3 regions of the Paenibacillus sp. F024 genome follow, and region 1 is predicted to be linked to each of the others. Evidence: riboswitches for the same ligand, from Rfam matches in the RefSeq annotation. Region 1 holds a riboswitch; each other region holds the start of a gene.

Evidence for each region. Region 1 has a riboswitch for cyclic di-AMP ahead of ACZYR9_RS09740 (hypothetical protein). Riboswitches for the same ligand answer to the same signal wherever they lie in the genome.
Region 2: it holds a riboswitch for cyclic di-AMP, as region 1 does, so the genes downstream of both, ACZYR9_RS07370 (stalk domain-containing protein) here and ACZYR9_RS09740 (hypothetical protein) in region 1, are expected to answer to the same signal.
Region 3: it holds a riboswitch for cyclic di-AMP, as region 1 does, so the genes downstream of both, ACZYR9_RS24170 (resuscitation-promoting factor) here and ACZYR9_RS09740 (hypothetical protein) in region 1, are expected to answer to the same signal.

What each region holds. Positions count from the first base shown of each region.
Region 1 covers NZ_JBVASZ010000007.1:67,393-73,710, reverse strand. Annotated here, with positions in the region: gene ACZYR9_RS09755 (glycoside hydrolase family 32 protein) at 1-1,327, opposite strand, end outside; gene ACZYR9_RS09750 (LacI family DNA-binding transcriptional regulator) at 1,585-2,562, opposite strand; gene ACZYR9_RS09745 (NAD(P)H-dependent oxidoreductase) at 2,868-3,542, shown strand; gene ACZYR9_RS09740 (hypothetical protein) at 3,739-4,065, opposite strand; cyclic di-AMP (ydaO/yuaA leader) riboswitch at 4,445-4,576, opposite strand; gene ACZYR9_RS09735 (ABC transporter substrate-binding protein) at 5,124-6,161, shown strand; gene ACZYR9_RS09730 (ABC transporter substrate-binding protein) at 6,284-6,318, opposite strand, start outside.
Region 2 covers NZ_JBVASZ010000005.1:5,740-12,057, forward strand. Annotated here, with positions in the region: gene ACZYR9_RS07355 (hypothetical protein) at 1-114, shown strand, start outside; gene ACZYR9_RS07360 (hypothetical protein) at 498-968, opposite strand; gene ACZYR9_RS07365 (polysaccharide deacetylase family protein) at 1,087-1,776, opposite strand; gene ACZYR9_RS07370 (stalk domain-containing protein) at 1,923-2,762, opposite strand; cyclic di-AMP (ydaO/yuaA leader) riboswitch at 2,769-2,922, opposite strand; gene ACZYR9_RS07375 (DUF6483 family protein) at 3,074-3,790, shown strand; purine riboswitch at 3,905-4,006, shown strand; gene purE (5-(carboxyamino)imidazole ribonucleotide mutase) at 4,164-4,649, shown strand; gene purK (5-(carboxyamino)imidazole ribonucleotide synthase) at 4,646-5,848, shown strand; gene purB (adenylosuccinate lyase) at 5,867-6,318, shown strand, end outside.
Region 3 covers NZ_JBVASZ010000040.1:7,735-14,052, forward strand. Annotated here, with positions in the region: gene rsmI (16S rRNA (cytidine(1402)-2'-O)-methyltransferase) at 1-506, shown strand, start outside; gene ACZYR9_RS24155 (AbrB/MazE/SpoVT family DNA-binding domain-containing protein) at 833-1,087, opposite strand; gene ACZYR9_RS24160 (HD domain-containing protein) at 1,477-2,763, shown strand; gene ACZYR9_RS24165 (TatD family hydrolase) at 2,798-3,565, shown strand; cyclic di-AMP (ydaO/yuaA leader) riboswitch at 3,790-3,974, shown strand; gene ACZYR9_RS24170 (resuscitation-promoting factor) at 4,251-5,390, shown strand; gene rnmV (ribonuclease M5) at 5,497-6,042, shown strand; gene rsmA (16S rRNA (adenine(1518)-N(6)/adenine(1519)-N(6))-dimethyltransferase RsmA) at 6,046-6,318, shown strand, end outside.

The DNA.
Region 1 (6,318 bases):
CTTCAGCGGTTCTCTCCCCTTTGGGTCCGATTCCCGCACGGTCACGGTTCAACCGGAAAAGCTTATCGTACGGGCGGTAATACAGAACGGTCTCCTCGCTGCCGTGAACGCGAAGCTTCAATCCGAATTCTTCAGCCTCCGACGCTTCAAATACAACCTGCAGCTCATAGCAGTCTCCACCGGTCTCCATATCACGCTCCCCTTCCAGAGAAACATCATGGATTGCAAAGGCATTGCTGCGGTACTCGATGACTTCTTCTACAGGGCGGAACAAGAGACGGTTTCCGTCAAGCACTGCCTCTCTAGGCAGGCTCATGGCCCCAGCCCAGTGATGGCCTTGCTGTGTCGGCATTGGGCTCTCCCACATATCCATCCAGCCGATCACGATTCTTCTGCCTTTCTCATCGACGGTCGATTGCGGTGCATAAAAATCGAATCCGTGATCGACCTGCGCATAACGGTCGTAATGAAACCGGCCTTGCTCCGTATCTAACCGGCCAAGCATATACATAGTGGAATGCAGATTGCGGTACTCGTGTCCCTGTGCAGGCATACGCTGCGGGGACAGCATGAATACGTCCTTATCCCCAAGCGTAAACAAATCGGGACATTCCCAGTTATCGCCTAACCGGCCGTCGCTTCTGGCGATTTCATTGACAAACGTCCAATGAATCAAGTCGTCGGAACGATAAAGCAGCACAAGACCGTTTCCTTCCCCGTCGTTAGAGCCCAGTACGACATAATACCTGCCGCTGCGCTCGAACACCTTTGGATCGCGGAAATCCTTCCGGCTTACCCCTTGGGGAATTTGATCATAGCCGATGACGGGATTGTCCGCCCACTTCTTAAAGACGACGCCGTCTTCCGATACGGCAATGCCTTGGGATTGTTTATAATCGCGATCCTTGTCCGGCCCCGTCATCACATGACCGGTATACATCAAATACAGACTGCCGTCCTTTTCAATGGCACTGCCGGAGAAACAGCCGTCTTTGTCAAAATCGGTATCCGGCGCCAAAGCAACCGGAAGGTACTCCCATTTGATGAGATCCCGGCTTACGGCATGCCCCCAATGCATAGGTCCCCATACCGGCCGGTAAGGGAAGTGCTGGTAAAACAGGTGGTACTGTCCATGATAGTAAACAAATCCGTTCGGATCGTTCATCCAGCCAAATTCACTCATGAGATGATAATGCAGCCTATAATCCGAACGAAGGAGATGTTTATTTTCAGCAATAAAACGGTCGGCTTTATTTGTAGTGTAAAGAATATTGCATCCTACCCTTACTTTTAATTTGATGGAGCCCTTTATAACGTCTTGAATCATGCGCCTATGGCAAACAAAATCATCCTGAAGAACGATTCATTCCTTCAGCACTATTGATTAGCCAAAAGTTACATAGGATTAATCGCTTACAGATCGAATTATAAACGGCATAAATGTTTATGTCAAACGTTTGACATACCAATCCTTTTACATGAACATCTTAGCCATTCGTATAGCAAAAGGACCAGGCTGTGCAATATATCAGCCAGGTCCTTCTACTAATTCTACCGTACTTAAACACTCTATTTTTAAGATTGTTAAGTAGTGGCTCTTTCCACCAGCTCAACTTCCAATACGTGCTTTTTTTCCAAAGGCTCTCCGTCCATTTGCTTGCGAATCAGCTCCACGGCCAAACGGCCGATCTCACTGATGGGCTGTCTTACGGTGGTTATGGCGGGCGTCAACCATGAAGCGGCATTCACATCATCATATCCGATGATGCGTACCTCGTCCGGAATGCGCTTTGCGGATCTGCCGCATTCCTTCACGGCAAATGCCGCGATAATGTCACTGGCCGCAAAAATACCGTCAATATCGGGATGCTCGAGGAATAAAGAACGAATAATACGCTCATACTGCCCTTGATCGAATACATTCATATCGGTCTGAAGGATCACATGCTCTATCGCATGTTTGGAAGCAACCTGTTCAAACGCCACGCTTCTTTGGTTCGCAAGCAGCTCAAGCTCCAAATTGCCGCAGATATGCGCGATTTTTTTGCACCCTTTGCGAATCAACAGCTCGGTTGCCAGTTTTCCTCCTTTATAATTGTCCGAAGAAATAAAAGGAATACTATCCCCCATTTTTCTGTCAATCGTGACCAAGGGTGAACGCAGGCTCATGTATTCTTCCACTTCCAGGGTATGGCTGCCCATAATAATGCCATCCACCCGATTGCGCTTCAGCATCTCGATATAATCTTTTTCTTTCACAGGGTCCAAATGCGAATTGCAGAGCAGGACCTTGAAGCCATTCTGATAAGCATGATATTCCACATGATTCGCAAGCTCTGAGAAAAAAGGATGTGAGACGTCAGGAATGATCAAACCGATGATGTTGGACTGCTTGCGCAGCAGTGAACGCGCAATCTCGTTTGGTTGATATGCCAGTTCATCCATCGATTGATACACTTTGCTGCGAGTCGCCTCGCTGATATAACCCCGGTTGTTCAGCACGCGCGATACGGTCGTTACCGATACGCCTGCCTTCTTTGCCACATCATGAATAGTCGCCATAACTACCTCTTATCACGGTTTAAGGATGGTTTTATATATCAGAACTATATCTTAATGATTGCAGCTTCACAAGGCAAGTATTAAAGATACACACATGTGGACAACTTAATTTGTGGATATGTTAACACAATCGAAAAAATAGTTGTACAGTGTGAATAAAATGATTGTTAATGATGTGGATAAGATTGTGGATAAAAAGCCGAACCTATCTCATGAACTCATGGACGGCTTCGAGAATTCAGAAGGACCGGACAAATGTGGTATGATAAAAAGATCACGAAAAGCAAGAAAGGAAGGACTACGCCATGAACCAGACGACGACGAAAAAGCAAGACATACTGGATGCCTTTTATTTCAGACATGCTACCAAACAATTCGACCCGACGAAAACCATTTCCGATGAGGATTTTCAGTTTATTCTGGAAACCGGAAGATTATCCCCAAGCTCCGTCGGCTTTGAGCCTTGGAAATTCCTGATCGTTCAGGACGAAGCTTTGAGAGAAAAGTTAAAAAAGGTGTCCTGGGGAGCACAGGGACAGCTTCCGACGGCCAGTCATTTCATGATCATTCTTGCCCGGAGAAACGTAAGATACGATTCCGACTATGTATACAACCTTTGTAAAAATGTAAAGAAGATGCCACCTGAAACATTGGAACGCATCCCGACCGTATATCGAAAATTCCAGGAATCGGATCTTCATTTGCTTGATAATGAGCGAACCTTGTTCGATTGGGCCTGCAAGCAAACCTATATCGCCCTTGCCAACATGATGACCGCGGCGGCTCTGATCGGGATTGATTCCTGTCCCATTGAAGGCTTCGATTTTGATGAGGTGCACAAGATTCTCGATGAGGAAGGACTGCTGGAAAACGGAAATCTGGACATATCGGTCATGGCCGCATTCGGATACCGCGCCCAAGACCCGCATCGTCCGAAGTCAAGACAAAACCTGGAGGATATTGTTCAGTGGATTAAATAAACCGGCGCAACAAGCGCCTCCCGGATCGCGCATTGCGATTCGGGAGGCGCTTGTTTATTATCTCAAGATGATATGATTTGGAGCCAACCAAGGTTCGGATACTGCTGCGTATGCTTTCCTCCGCTTCAGGTGCAAGCGGGGGCGGCAATCCGAAATTGAGAAAAGTAAAAACTTCTTATCACCGATTCGAATAAAATTATAAGACCGATTTCACGGCTTGCCACAAAGCGTCGCATAGCTCGCGAGCCTTCACTTCAAGACTTGAAGTCTGGATCAGCCATTCATTGGACAGGTTGTCAACCCGAAGGGAACTATCGTATTGGTGCAAATAAGCCATCATTTGTCCTATCGTTAATAACGGAAGCGCCTTCTCTTTCTGAAAACCGTCCATGTAATAGATCATCTCTTCTTGTCCGGCAAAGAAAATGTATTCCCCTTCTTCCGGAGTCCATTGTTGACGCAGCTTATCTTCTTGTTCTTTGGAAAGCTGCTGCAAATGAGCGGAAGTAATTCTCTGCATCATGGCATGTTCCTCTCGTGGGGCTCTATTTTCTTACTTTTTCGTTTATCCAAAACCTCTTCTTTGGTAGGAACAGTGAATTCACTTTTAGGCCGGGTCCACCCATCGTCACAATAACAAAAACCCTGTTCATCCTTATATAAAATTTCGACGACTTTTCCATCTTTGGTTTTCATGATCATGACTTCATGGCATCTCCTTTTTAAAGAAGAGCTTCGTCTTAACCGGCTCCTCCTTTAAAAATCTCCACATCAAAAAACCCGCAATTAGCAGCATGATCGCATTTGCGTTTAACGATCAACAGCTATATGGCGGGTCTAAAAAACAAAAAAGACCCGTTATACGGGTCCACGTTACCGAGCATTCGTACAAAACAACGAATTGTGACCCATCCAACTGCTGACGAGGTTAGCTGCCGGGCTCGGGAAAGATGGTTCCCTACAATCTATTGATTCGCCCCAGAAAATTGGTTCCCCCGCTTTCCGATGACTCGGAAATTAAGCGTAATAATATAATACCCAATAGTTAAATATTCGTCAATCAAAGAAAACTTTTATTTCTATTTATGATAATATTTAACAAATTCACTCCCTGAGAACCTGCCTGTTCTTGACCATGCAAGTGCCCCATCGATTCGTCCGCTCCACCCACTTGCATTCGCCGCTACAAAGATGCCGACCTCAATACAAAGGCGGTTAGTAATCCGTCAGAAGAGACTCTTCCTTCATATCCGGCCTTTTTCCCATTTATAAATCCGGCTCTGTTCCTTGGCTTAAACCTTTCTTAAAAATCACCCGCAAAAATATTGACAATGATTCTCATTGTCATTTAATATAAAAGAGTTCCTTCACCATCTTTCTCCAGATACTCGGAACTTTGAGGGCATGCGCATGTACGCTCCAGATTCGTTATATCAACGTTCTGTCGGCTATCTCATTGGAACGCCCTTGGACTCCGATATTCGAGACTTTCCCGTTTTAATGGCTGTAAAAAGTTGTTGATCGGGAATGGATAAAGGACGGCAGACAGCAGCAGATTTAGAATTCAAGGAGTCGATCTATTTGTTAACCCTGTTTAAGAAAAGCTTTGTTAGTCTACTGGCACTCGTCATCCTCTCTGTTTTGGCGCTAACGGGATGCGGCGCGAATCAAACAGCAAGCCCTGGTCCAAATCCAGCTGAGTCTACCCCCGCAGCCGAACCCGCAACAAACGCGGTTATCCGAATCGGGTATATTAATATTATTTCAATGGCACCGGCGATTATTGCAGAAAAGCAAAAGCTCATGGAAGCGCAAGGCATCAAAGCTGAGTTTTATCCTTTTGCCAACGGTCCTGATCTCAACAAAGCTTTATCTTCCGGCAAGCTCGACTTTGCCTATACCGGTATTCCCGTTGCCGTGAATTGGGCTTCACGCGGTGCGGATATTGAGGTCATCGCCAAAGTCGGAGACGGTACATTCGGTCTGTTAGCTAAAGAAAATCCGGCATCCTCCCAAGACTTTGTTTTTAAAGGCAAAAAGATCGGATTTTTAGGAAAAGGCACAGGCTCTGATATTCTTCTGCGCGGTTTCTTATTGCCGGAGGAAAAGCTGGATGATACCTCTGTACATCTCATGGAAATGCCGTTCAACAATATGGAGCAAGCCATCAACAACAATACGGTGGATGCGGCTCTCTCCAGCGAACCGTTCGTTACCTTCGCCGAATTGCGTGGATTAAAGGTCGTTAAAGAACTGCCGGACCCTGCGATCGTTGTTCTGGTTCACAAAACCTTTGCCAAAGACCATGAAGATTTAGTGGAAAAGTTCATGCAGGGACATCTGGCCTCCATTGCTTATATGAACGAGCACAAGAAGGAATCGGCGGAAATTCTCTCCAAATCGTTCAATGTCCCGGAAATTAAAGCGGCGGATGGAAAAACCCGGACTCCTGCCGAAGTCATGGAAATCGCTTTGACGAAGCATCAGTTTGCAGCCCGGTTTACGGATAGCGATTTTGCGTTCTATCAGCAAATTGCCGATGCGAATCATCGTTTGAAGCTGATCGATCAACCTCTGGACATCAAAACCATCATGAATTTGACCTGGATTAAACCGTAACGAATACCTTTGAAGACACACTTTACACCATGGAAGATCCATTCATAGAATCATAAAAGGCCGCGTCATAAGTCATTTCGGATGACTTGTGGCGCGGCCTTTATTTCAGCCGGACAAAACCGTTATTTTTGATTTTGCTTCACGATGAGATCGACCA
Region 2 (6,318 bases), on a different contig from region 1:
ACGAGGACAACAAATGAAGCGGTACAAATCGATCCTCCCGTAGGCAACCAGCCGGGGGCCATTGATAATCGAAGCGGAAGATTTAATACGAAGAAGAATGGCAAGCCCATCTGATCCCAACGAAAATTCAAAATGCAACAAGAGCAGGCGTCCTTTAGAAATAAAGCATACCTGCTTTTTCCCTATTTTTGAACGTTAATCCACCTCTGCAAACAGTTCCTTAAGCATCCGTTCCCGGCCAAGCAGGAACTGCTTTATCATCATGTAATGATCTGTTTCTTCGACCGTTTCCTGTTCAATGCCTAAAGCGCCATGCTTCTCAAATAGGCATCTTGTTTTTTATAGTCACCCGGCACCGGTCTTCTTTCCTTCCCCATATCATGAACAACTGCATTCTATCAAAAAAGAAAAGAAAAATGTAACGATAGAAATCAAAAACACCTCATCCCGAAAGGAATGAGGTGCCTTAACGGTCGCTAAGTCCTGGAATGATAGGGCTACAAACGTGTAAAGCCTTCCTCGCGAAGATATTCGATCGCCTCGTCATAGGTTTCAAAAGCGGACTCCAGGTTAAGACCTGTGTATACATACCATATTTCGTCTTCTTCAAGCAGCACAAGCGTCTGGTTATCCGGACCGATCCATCGTTCTTCTTTCGCATCTCCTATAATGGCCTGTTCCTCGGTAGTTCTAGGGGAGAGAGAGCGGATGGATGCTTCGATGATCGCTTGAAGCTGTTCCTTGGAGAAATCACGAATATTCACCAAGCCTTTGTTATCCTTTTCGTAATCGTGCAGAAGGCCGGCGTAGACAAAGCCGTTGCCGTTAGGATGCAAATGATAAACGACGATCTTTTTATCATAGGCGCTTTTCTCATAATGATAATTGATTCGGCCCAAGGATACCGTTTTAGGTTCCAGATCCTGGAAAGATTCCACAACGGCGCGTTTTTCTTCAAAAGAAAGCATGATATCCCTCATAACATCGATTAATGTATTCCAAGTTCCAGTTGATTATATCATAGGACAGGCTGCATCACGATCAAATTTTGAGTGCACATCCATTTGAAAAACATATAACAAGGCATTACTTACGGGTTTGGGCGATCAAATCGGATACCGTGACAAATCGATAGCCCTGCTGTGTCAGTTCGGGCAAAATTCGTTTGAGCGCCTCCACGGTCTGGGTACAATCTCCCTGCAGATCGTGGAACAATATGATATCTCCGTTGTGTACGTTGCTCAGAACCTGCCGGACGATTTTGTCCACCCCCGGCTTCTTCCAATCCTGCGTGTCCTGATACCATGACCACATCACGACCGTCAGCTTATCGTCTTTTACGGATTGAAGCAGCGCATCGTTATAAAAACCTCCGGGGGGACGGAACACATGCGGCATTTGTTCCGTGATATCGAATATGACCTCCTGCGTTTGACGGATCTCTTGTACGAGACGTTCCGGGGGATAGTTTTTTAAGTAATGATGATCAAATGTGTGGTTGGCGATTTCGTGACCTTCGTTTACCTCGCGAATAGCGATAGCCGGGTACATTTGTACGCGTTTGCCGATCACGAAAAACGTGCCTTTAGCACCGTATTGCTTGAGCAAATCCAAAATTTGCGGCGTATACACCGGATTCGGCCCGTCATCAAACGTGAGAGCGATCAGCTTCTGATCCGTCTCCACGTTCGAGATGACTTCACTGCTAGGAGGGGCGCCACCGGTAAGAAAGAGGAGTACCAAACAAAGCATAAGTAGACGTACGCTGTGATGCATAACATTTCGACCTCCGTTCTGACATGACTCGCTTAGGTTTTGGTCGCCGGAACAAAAATATGCGACAGCTCCGGCAGCCAAAAAAAAGCAGTCGTCTCGGAAGAGACGACTGCTTTTTTTTGGCTGCAGATGAGAATCAAATATGATTACGAGCCTAGTACGTAAACTTTAACTTGTTGAATCCCGAACGTTCTTGCTTTACTCTTGCTCTCCGGCAGGAAAATGTCAATGCGGTTGCCTTTTACCGCACCTCCTGTATCGGTGGCCGTGGCGTACATTCCGCCGGCAGGAAGACCGTCATACGTATAGCCCTCCACATACACCTTGGAGCCGAGCGGTATAACGGACGGATCTACGGCAATGGTACCCAGACGAAGCGGGTTGCCCATATAATCGATTCCTGCATAACCGCCGTTCTCATCGGCAGACGCGGTATATGCCGTAGCTTTGGCTTCAACGATTTTGGAGTAAGTCGGCACCTTGTTAACCGGACGGTACCACGCTGGAGCGTGATATTGCCCGTCCATGCTAAGAATCGCAATCCGGTTGACTTTGTCCCATTGTGTTTTGATTCCGAACGTGTCGGAGATCAGCCGAAAAGGGACATAGACGCGTCCGTCTACGAATCTGGCAGGATTATCGATCTCAGTCGGCTCTCCGTTAATGATAACCGTCGGATCGCCGGTCGTGAGCGATACCGATGTGTCGTCGCTCTTCATGGTAATGGTGAATTGGGAACCGTCTTGTTCCCAGTGAAGCTCGTAGCCAAGCTTGTCCGTAACCGCTCTCGCGGGAACCTGGAGCTTCTGATTCTCATCCACGAAAGGCTGTGCATCCGGGAATGCCACGAGCTTTTCGTTGACCTGTACCTTAACGTCATCGGCCAGACGTACAGGTTGCTGCGCATGCGCGGGTAAAGCTGTCGTTAAAACGGCAGGTACGGCAAATACACATGCGAGCAGCATGTTTTTGAAACGGAAATTCATGCTTATGTTCCCTCCTGTTTATGCCTCCGAGGTTAGTTGTCGGGTTCGGGAAGAGGTTGTTCCCTAGCGCGGCCTGTAAAGGCTTTGCGCATTCACCCCATGGTGCTCAGTCCCCCGTACGTACACATAGATTGGCTGCACGATTCGGCTTTTAAAAGCCTAACATAGGATCATATTGAGGTTCAATGCATAAAATCATCCAATCATTTCCCGATAATGGAATTGCTTCTAGCTCCGATTTTCCTCATGCTGCATAATCCTGTACAATAAAAAGAAAGACACGGTCTGGGATAGAAAGGAAAGAGAGACTCATGTACAGACGCGATTATCTCATGCGGTTGATTGAACAGACGGCGGAAGTGCTGCATAAAGTGATGTCCGCAAGGCAAAATCATCGATTGCAAGAAGCTCTTGAGCTTGTGAACCAGGCGATGCGTCAATTGCTGGGACTGAATTCGAAGCTGATTCACGCTCTTTCTACCAAGGATTTGCTCGCCCTTCTTTCCAAGGACGGGGAAGTCGATCAAGGAAAGGTGCTGGCTTTAGGAGATATGCTGAACGCGCAGGGCGCTGCACAGGAAGAGCATGGCTATACGGACGCTGCACGTAAGGACGGCTTAAAAGCGCTTGACCTGCTGCTCTCCGCCAGGGAAATGGATTCCCGCGGCGAATTGGCCGAGATGTTCAAAGAACGGATTGATGCGGCGCTTGCGCTCGTTAACCGTGCGCCTATGCCGACGGATACCATGCATAAGCTTGTTTTATATTACGAAGATTGCGGGCAGTATGCCAAAAGCGAAGATGTGTTGTTTCATTTATTAGATGAATTAAGTGACGCCGAGCCTCTTCGTGAAGAATTCACAAGTCTATTGGATGAAGGGATCCGCATGTACGGGCGCTGGCGGTCTGTCGAAGAAGAGCGGCTGGCAGCAGGTAATTTCTCAGTCGCCGAGGTCGAAGACGGTCTTGATGAACTAAAGAATAAGAAATTAAAGAATGTCATTATCCGTCAAAATCCCAGGGAATAGGGCGCCAAATGCGAACTATTATTTGTGTCTTTTTAGTTAATGTTCGTCTTTTATAGTTGACATCCAGTGTTAAAGCCTGTAAACTGAAGACGTATCAGAGAATGGAAAAATCGTTCGGAAAAAGTCGAATAATCTCGTATATCATCGGGAATAAGGCCCGAAAGTTTCTACCCGAAAACCTTAAATTTTTGGACTACGAGTGAGCGTCGGTATTATAGAAAGGTCAGCACATCGGTGCATGGCCTTAGCTTGCGCTTGTGGGTATTCTTGTCGTCCTGCCGATAGACTGTGCGTTAGAGGTTCAGTATCTATCTAATGGGCGTTTTTGTTTTTTACTTTCACTATAGATGCTAAACGACATGGAGGATAACAGATGTCAGTTCTTGTAGGGGTCATTATGGGCAGTCAATCGGATTGGGAGACGATGAAGCATGCATGCGACATGCTGGAGGAGCTGGGGGTGCCTTATGAGAAGAAGGTCGTTTCGGCACACCGCACGCCTGATCTGATGTTCGACTATGCGGCGTCGGCGCAAGAGCGGGGTCTGAAGGTCATTATTGCGGGTGCCGGCGGAGCCGCGCACTTGCCTGGTATGGTGGCGGCCAAGACGGTGCTGCCGGTAATCGGCGTTCCGGTCAAAACCTCCACCCTTAACGGCATGGATTCGCTGCTGTCGATCGTACAGATGCCAGGCGGCGTTCCCGTCGCAACCGTTGCGATCGGACATGCCGGGGCGACGAATGCCGGCCTTCTTGCGGCGCAGATTCTTGGGTCGTTCGATCCTGAGCTGCAGCAAAAAGTAACGCAGCGGCGCGAGCGCATCGCACAGACAGTAATGGAAAAGAGCGTGCTGGAATGACACGAGGGAATGTGACAGACAAGGCGTACAATCCGGAGTTTGTTCATGCGCCGGGGGCGACGATCGGCATCCTTGGCGGGGGGCAGCTGGGCCGGATGCTGGCTTTGGCCGGACGAGCGATGGGCTACCGCTTTGTTACGCTGGATCCGATACCCGATGCACCGTGCGGACAGGTGGCGGATCGTCAGATCGTTGCAGAATATCATGATGCGGCGGCGGCAAGGCAATTAGCGGAGCTGTCGGATGTCATCACGTATGAATTCGAGAATGTGGACGCGGAAGTAACCTCTCTATTGATGGCTGAATCCTATGTGCCGCAGGGAAGCCGCCTGCTTTACACCACGCAGCACCGGCTGCGCGAGAAACGTGCGATTGAAGCGGCCGGAGTTAAAGTAGCGCCTTATGCAGAAATCACAAATGTGGAGGAGCTGCGAGAAGCGGTAGTGCGGTTCGGAACACCCTGCGTGCTCAAAACGGCGACAGGCGGCTATGACGGCAAAGGACAATGGGTCATCCGAACGCTTGAAGAGGTTCAGGATGCTTATGATACTTTAAGTAAGGCCAAGACGGAGCTGGTGCTGGAGCAGTTTATCCGCTTCGACAAAGAAATTTCCGTTATCGCAGCCAGAAGCCCGAGGGGAGAAGTTAAGGTATTCCCGGCGGCCGAGAACGTGCATGTGAACAATATCTTGCATCTGTCCATTGTTCCGGCTCGTGCGCCGGAAACGGTATTGAAGGCAGCGGAAGCGATGGCTCAGCGAATTGCAGAAGAGCTTGACGTAATCGGACTGATCGCAGTGGAGATGTTCCTGACGGCCGACGGAGAGCTTTACGTCAACGAGCTTGCCCCGCGGCCCCATAATTCCGGCCATTACACGATGGAAGCCTGCAAGACGTCGCAATTCGAGCAGCATATCCGGGCGGTCTGCAACCTTCCGCTGGGCGATACTGCGCTGCTTACTCCTGTGGTGATGGTTAACGTTTTGGGCGAGCACGTACAGCCGCTGCTGGATTGGATCGTGAATCCGGAATCGGAGCGGGTTGTGCCCGGAGTGACGGCTAAGGTCCACTTGTACGGCAAGCAAGAAGCCAAAACAGGCAGAAAAATGGGACACGTCAATGTGTTGTCCGAATCTGCAGAAGCTGCATTTCGCTGGATAGAGGCTTCACATATTTGGGAATCTATAGAAAAGAATTAAACGAAGGATGGGGAAACGATGATCGAACGCTACACAAGACCCGAAATGGGCGCCATTTGGACGGAAGAAAACAAATTCAAGGCTTGGCTGGAAGTAGAGATTCTTTCCTGTGAGGCATGGTCTGAGCTGGGTGTTATTCCGAAGGAAGATGTTGCCGAGCTGCGCAAAAAGGCAGGATTTCAGATTGACCGTATCTACGAAATCGAACAGGAAACCCGCCATGACGTCATCGCGTTTACCCGTGCGGTATCCGAAACGCTGGGGGATGAGCGGAAATGGGTGCATTACGGTTTGACCTCGACGGACGTCGTGGACACGGCGCTAGGTTATTTGCTCAAGCAAGCCAACGAGATTTTGGAGCGCGACATCGTTAACTTCATCGACATCGTTCGTGAAAAAGCCATCGCTTATAAAGATACTCCGATGATGGGACGTACACACGGCGTACATGCCGAGCCTACGACCTTCGG
Region 3 (6,318 bases), on a different contig from region 1:
ATGCCGCGCTCTCCGCGCTCATCATGTCGGGGCTGCCGACAGAGCGGTTCACTTTTGTAGGTTTTCTGCCGCGAGACAAGAAACCGCTGGAAAAGGAGCTTACAGCACTTAAGCGTGAGCCGGGTACAGTACTCTGCTATGAATCACCTCACCGGCTTGTCAAAACGTTAACGGCCATGGCGGATGTGCTCGGAGAAGAACGTGAAATTTGTCTGATCCGGGAGCTAACCAAAAAGTATGAGGAAGCCATCCGCGGTACGGTACGAGAGTGCTTGGCACACTTGGACGAATACCCGCCCCAGGGAGAGTATTGTCTGGTTATTCGAGGTGCCGGCGAATCCGAAACCGACGATGATGCCTTATGGTGGACGGGTTTGACGCCTCAGGAGCATGTAGCACGGTACGAGGCTGAGGGCCTTGATCACAAGGAATCACTGAGACGCGCCGCTCAAGACCGCGGCGTTCCCAAGCGCGAGCTGTATAATTTGCTTCATCAGGGCAGCTGATCCGTACGCAATTCACGGTTTTGAGGTTTGAGCATTGCTGTGCCCGAGGACTTTCATCCAAGAGGTGATTCCGAACGTTAGCGCTCCTCCCGCTCAAAGGAGCATCAAGGTGCCGAGCGGGGACCAGGGGCAGCCGCCCATGGGGTCCCCCTAAGAGCAATGTGCAGGATTGCCGGCATCGGATGCATTCGCTTAAGGGGGCTTAAGGGGATGACAAAAAAAGAACCCCAATTCGTGGAAACCACGAATTGGGGTTATAGAGGAGATATGAAAAAGGTTAGAATTACCTTAGATAAAATTGCTATCTTCATTATACCTTATTTTTTTTATTTTGTCACAGGTATTGGCATTTCAGATAAACATTCGTGACAAACAATTTTTCCTTTAAAATAAGAGACGTTCTCAGCATTCCCGCAGAAGATACATGCAGGCTCATATTTCTTCAACATAATGCGCTCTCCGTCTACATAAATTTCAAGAGCATCCTTTTCACCGATGCCTAATGTTCTACGAAGCTCGATGGGAATAACCACACGACCCAGCTCATCGACTTTTCTTACGATCCCAGTAGATTTCATCATAATAAAGTTTCCCCTCTCCAAGAAGTTATAAGTTTATGAAGCATTGTGGAAGAAAATTAATCGTCATGATTCGACATAATTCTTTACGATTTATGATACCAACCATTCCCAAAATAGTCAACAAAAAAATGCATGGATTTTATGTTATTTTATGGAATCCAGCTCTATATTTGCTATAAGTTGAAGGAAAAATCGAAGATATTGTGAATTAACACACACTTTTATGAAGCGCACTGTCACGAAAAATACGATTTTTCAGTAATATATGAAATGGGTTATTTACAATATGAAGAAAAAAATGACAATTAAATTCGACACTATTCGACATTTCATTTGAATTTATTAAGATTTCTTGTCGAATCATAGTTCAATGTTTAAGGAGGAAGACTATGAATGCGCCGTTGAAAGAAGAAAAGGTATTTAAGGATCCTGTACATAAGTATGTTTATGTGCAAGACCAAACCATTTGGGACCTGATCAATACAAAGGAGTTTCAAAGACTGCGTCGTATTCGTCAGCTCGGCACATGCTTTCTGACTTTTCACGGGGCAGAGCACAGTCGGTTTTCTCATTCACTTGGCGTTTATGAAGTCACACGTAAAATCATATCCCAGTTTGAGCGGAATCAATACGAGGATTGGCCGAAAGAGGAGCGGCTGCTTTGCTTATGCGCCGCTTTGCTGCATGACGTTGGACACGGGCCGTTCTCTCATTCAATCGAAAAAACGTTCGGCACTCACCACGAAGAATGGTCGTGCCGAATTGTTCTGGGAGATACAGAAGTCAATCAAGTGCTGCGTCGCGTCTCTCCGGCCTTCCCTCAGCAAGTGGCCGACGTCATCTCCAAAACCTATCACAAAGAGATCGTCGTGAGTCTTGTATCCAGCCAATTGGATGCGGACCGGATGGATTATTTGATTCGAGACGCTTATTTTACCGGGGTCAATTACGGTACCTTTGATTTAGACCGTATATTGCGGGTTATGCGTCCGTATCAAGGTCATATTGTAGTCAAAGAGAGCGGCATGCATGCTGTCGAAGATTATTTGATGTCACGCTACCAAATGTATTGGCAGGTTTATTTTCACCCGGTAACCCGCAGTGCTGAAGTGGTGCTCCAAAACATTTTTCAAAGAGCCAAAAAGCTTTATGAAGAAGGATATTGGTTTCAATTCATGATTGCGCCTCTCCATAAGCTGTTTAAACAGCAGCTGTCGGTCGACGAATATTACTTTTTGGATGAAGCGTTTATGCAAACGGTACTGCTGCAGTGGTCCATGGAAGAGGATCCGATTTTATCCGATTTGTGCTCCCGGTTTTTACAGCGGCGGTTGTTCAAATATATAACGCTTGAGCGTTCTGATACCCGACTGTCCGATCAATTGGGAGGCCTGATGCGAAGCCTTGGAATCGACCCCGATTATTACCTGAAAATTGATTTCCCATCGGATCTGTCGTATGATGTGTACCGTCCCGGCGAACAGGATGAAAAGCTGCCTATCCTGCTGCTGGATTCCAAAAACACGCTGTCGGAAATCTCCCGGAAATCAGAGATTGTCCGCTCGATCAGCGGTATTCATATGGGTAAATTCCATTTGTATTACCCTGAAGAATTGCTGCTGAATCATGTGCAGGAATTGGACGCTGATGTTCGCATCCTGTTAGGTCTGTCCTAACTCACATTAACGTAATGGTGAAAAGGAGATTGTTATGTTAATCGACACCCATGTGCACTTAAACGTGCAAGCTTTCGATGAAGATCGACACGAAGTGATCGCAAGGGCAAGAGAGAACGGAATTGGTCGAATGATCAATGTCGGCTTTAATCGGGAAACCATTCCCAGCTCGATCGCCTTGGCGGAAAAATATGACTTTATCTATTCGACCGTAGGTTGGCATCCGACGGACGCAAAGGATATGACCCCAGAGGATTTGGAATGGATCGAATCGCTTTGCCGGCATGAGAAGGTAGTAGCCATTGGAGAAATCGGTCTGGATTACTATTGGGACACGTCTCCCAAGGATGTACAAGCCCGAGTGTTTCGTGAACAAATCCGGCTCGCGCGAAAGCTCGGCATGCCGATCGTCATCCACAACCGGGATGCGCATCACGACGTTGTGCAAATTCTGCGCGAGGAGAAGGCGGCGGAGGTCGGCGGGGTGATGCATTGTTTCTCCGGAAGCTGGGAAACAGCCAAAATGTGCCTGGACATGAATTTCTATATCTCTTTTGGCGGACCGGTCACCTTTAAGAATGCAAAGCAGCCCAAGGAAGTGCTGGAAAAGGTTCCGCTGGACCGGCTGCTCATTGAAACGGACGCGCCTTACCTAGCTCCGCATCCGTATCGCGGAAAGCGAAATGAGTCGTCTTATGTTCGTCTTGTAGCCGAGACGGCAGCCCAAATCAAAGGGATCTCGCTGGAAGAATTGGCTGAAATTACATCCAAGAATGCCGTTTCAGTTTTCGGTATAAAGTGAATTTTCACACAAAATAGGACATGCCATTTTTTATCCAAAACAAGATAATCGAAGAAAACAGGATGAAAAACTATAAGCATCCAAGAGAAAGATGGTTTTGGTTCAATAAATTCTGAAAAATAATCAAAAATGATTATAATTCAAGCTTTTTTTCAAAGTTTGTATACTTTACAATTCAAGCCTTCGCATCGTACACTCAATATTAACTTCATACGATTGCCAAATTTCCAACATCGCTGAGTTCCGTAAGGGAACGGGGGAACCGCATCGCGGATATCACAGCGCTAGGCTGTTGATAGATGGGATGTTATTTTGGGGTGAATCTTGGGGCAGGAAGCTGCTCCCGAGTAGGGCGACTCTCAAGTCCGAATCCGTCAGCTAACCTCGTAAGCGTCTAGAGAGAGGTAACATTTGTCGTCGGCTTAACTTTTCATTTTCGGAAAATGAGAAAAGTCACGGGAAGGTTCCTCTTCTCCGCTGACTTTTTTTGTTTCCCCCGTCATTGGGATAAATGTCCAAGCCGGTTCATAAAATACAATTCCAGGAGGTCGATTTAGGCAAGTGCGGTTCTGATAGCCGTTGAAGCAAACGTTGGTAATTGGAGAAGAATAAACTTTACCATAGTCGCGTCAGATCAAATCATGCATAACACTCGGATGGCGGGGCTTTAAGGAGGACCGAACAAGTGGGAGTTGTGACACCAGAACAAACCCATGAAAGACGATCATCCAGCTTGTCCTTCGCATTGCGATGGAAGCATGAAAACTTGCGTATGATATCGATCATTGCACTCATATTATTCGCTATGACTTTCATGTTTTTGATCATGTATTACGGTACGTCAATCAAAAGCGTATCGGTGGTTGTAGACGGGAAAGAGCAAACTTTCCAAACGAGAGAAACAGTTCTGCAGCACATTCTGGATGAGCAAGGCATCTCTGTCGGAGAGCACGACCGTGTGTCGCATTCTTTGGAGGCTTCGATGGAATCGGGAGACCGAGTCATTATCGAGAAAGCCATGCCAGTACAATTGACAGACGGTGGACAAACAAAAACCGTATATACGACAGGGGAAACGGTGGAGCAGCTATTTGCGGATCAGAAGATCACGCTAAATGAGCTCGATAAGGTGACTCCCGCTTTAGATTCGGCGATAGACGAAAACAGCGAAGTCAAAATTGTCCGTGTTAAGAAAGATATCGAGGAAATCAAAGAACCGATCGCCTTCGAAACGGTGAAAAAGACGGAGCCGAAGCTGATCAGGGGCAAAGAACAGGTTGTTCAAGAGGGGCAAGAGGGAGTTCTGCTCAAAAAGAAAGAAAAAGTATATGAAGACGGTGTGCTCGTATCCGAACAGATCGTTGACGAAAAGGTTCAAGCTGAAAGTGTACAAAGGATTATTGCGGTCGGAACGAAGAATCCGGTAGTGACATTATCTTCGTCTTCGCCGACATTGGAGCAGTTGACCAAAAACGGAGTGAAATTTGACGTTAAACAGGTCATCAATAACGTGAAACTGACTGCGTACAGCGCGGGGCCGGCTTCCACAGGAAAGGATCCCGATCATCCGCAGTATGGAATCACGGCGTCAGGTGCGAGAGTAACGGAAGGTCGCACGATTGCAGTCGATCCAAAGGTTATTCCAATGGGCTGGTGGGTTTATATTGAAGGGCTGGGCTTCCGCAGAGCGGAAGACACCGGCAGCGCAGTCAAAGGGAATAAAATCGACGTTTATTTCGAAAGCCATGACTATGCCGTACGCTTCGGTACCAAACAAGGAGCAACCGTATATGTCATTGGTCCTAAGAAGCCGTCGGTTGATTAAGGATGGGCAATTAGGGCAGACTCATCATATATAGAACAGTTCAAGAAGAGGTACGGCTGACGTCCCTCTTCTTTTCTCTTGTTACGAAAGAAGGTACAATGGATTCATGATCAAAGAGATTATTGTGGTTGAAGGCAAGGACGATACGGTTGCGATCAAACGGGCTGTCGAAGCGGAAACGATCGAAACCGGCGGTTCGGCAATCAATAAAGAGGTGCTAAAGCGCATCCGGCTTGCGCAGGAACGCAGGGGCGTGATCATTTTTACCGACCCCGATCATGCAGGTGAACGGATACGCAAAATCATCGCCAGAGAAGTGCCGGGCTGCAAGCATGCATTCCTGACACAGGAGGAGGCCAAGAGCCGTGGCGACATCGGAGTAGAGAATGCATCGGTTGAAGCGATTCGCTTAGCGCTCGCTAACGTGCGAACGGATTATATGGCACAAGATTCGGATATTGAATGGGACGATCTGATGGAAGCCGGGCTAATCGTTCATCCGGCCGCAGCGGCCAGAAGGCTCGAAATGGGCAGACGCCTTGGTATCGGATATTGTAACGGAAAGCAGTTTTATCATCGCTGCCGCATGTTTCAAATTACAAGAGAAGAATTTGAGGCGGCACGGCGGTATTTGGATGAAAATGAGGGATAAGCCATGAATACCAATCACAATACAGATTCGGCGGGTGCAGGACAAGCGTCTTGGGAGGACATCGCTTCGCCGAAAAGAACCAAGGAACTGATGCAGAAGTTCGGCTTCACCTTGAAGAAAAGCTTAGGTCAAAACTTTCTCATCGATCATAATATTTTACATAAAATCGTCGCTGCCGCGGAGTTGACTCCTCAAAAGGGGGCGTTGGAAATCGGTCCCGGAATCGGGGCCTTGACACAGCAGCTTAGCAAGGCGGCAGGTCGGGTTGTGGCCGTT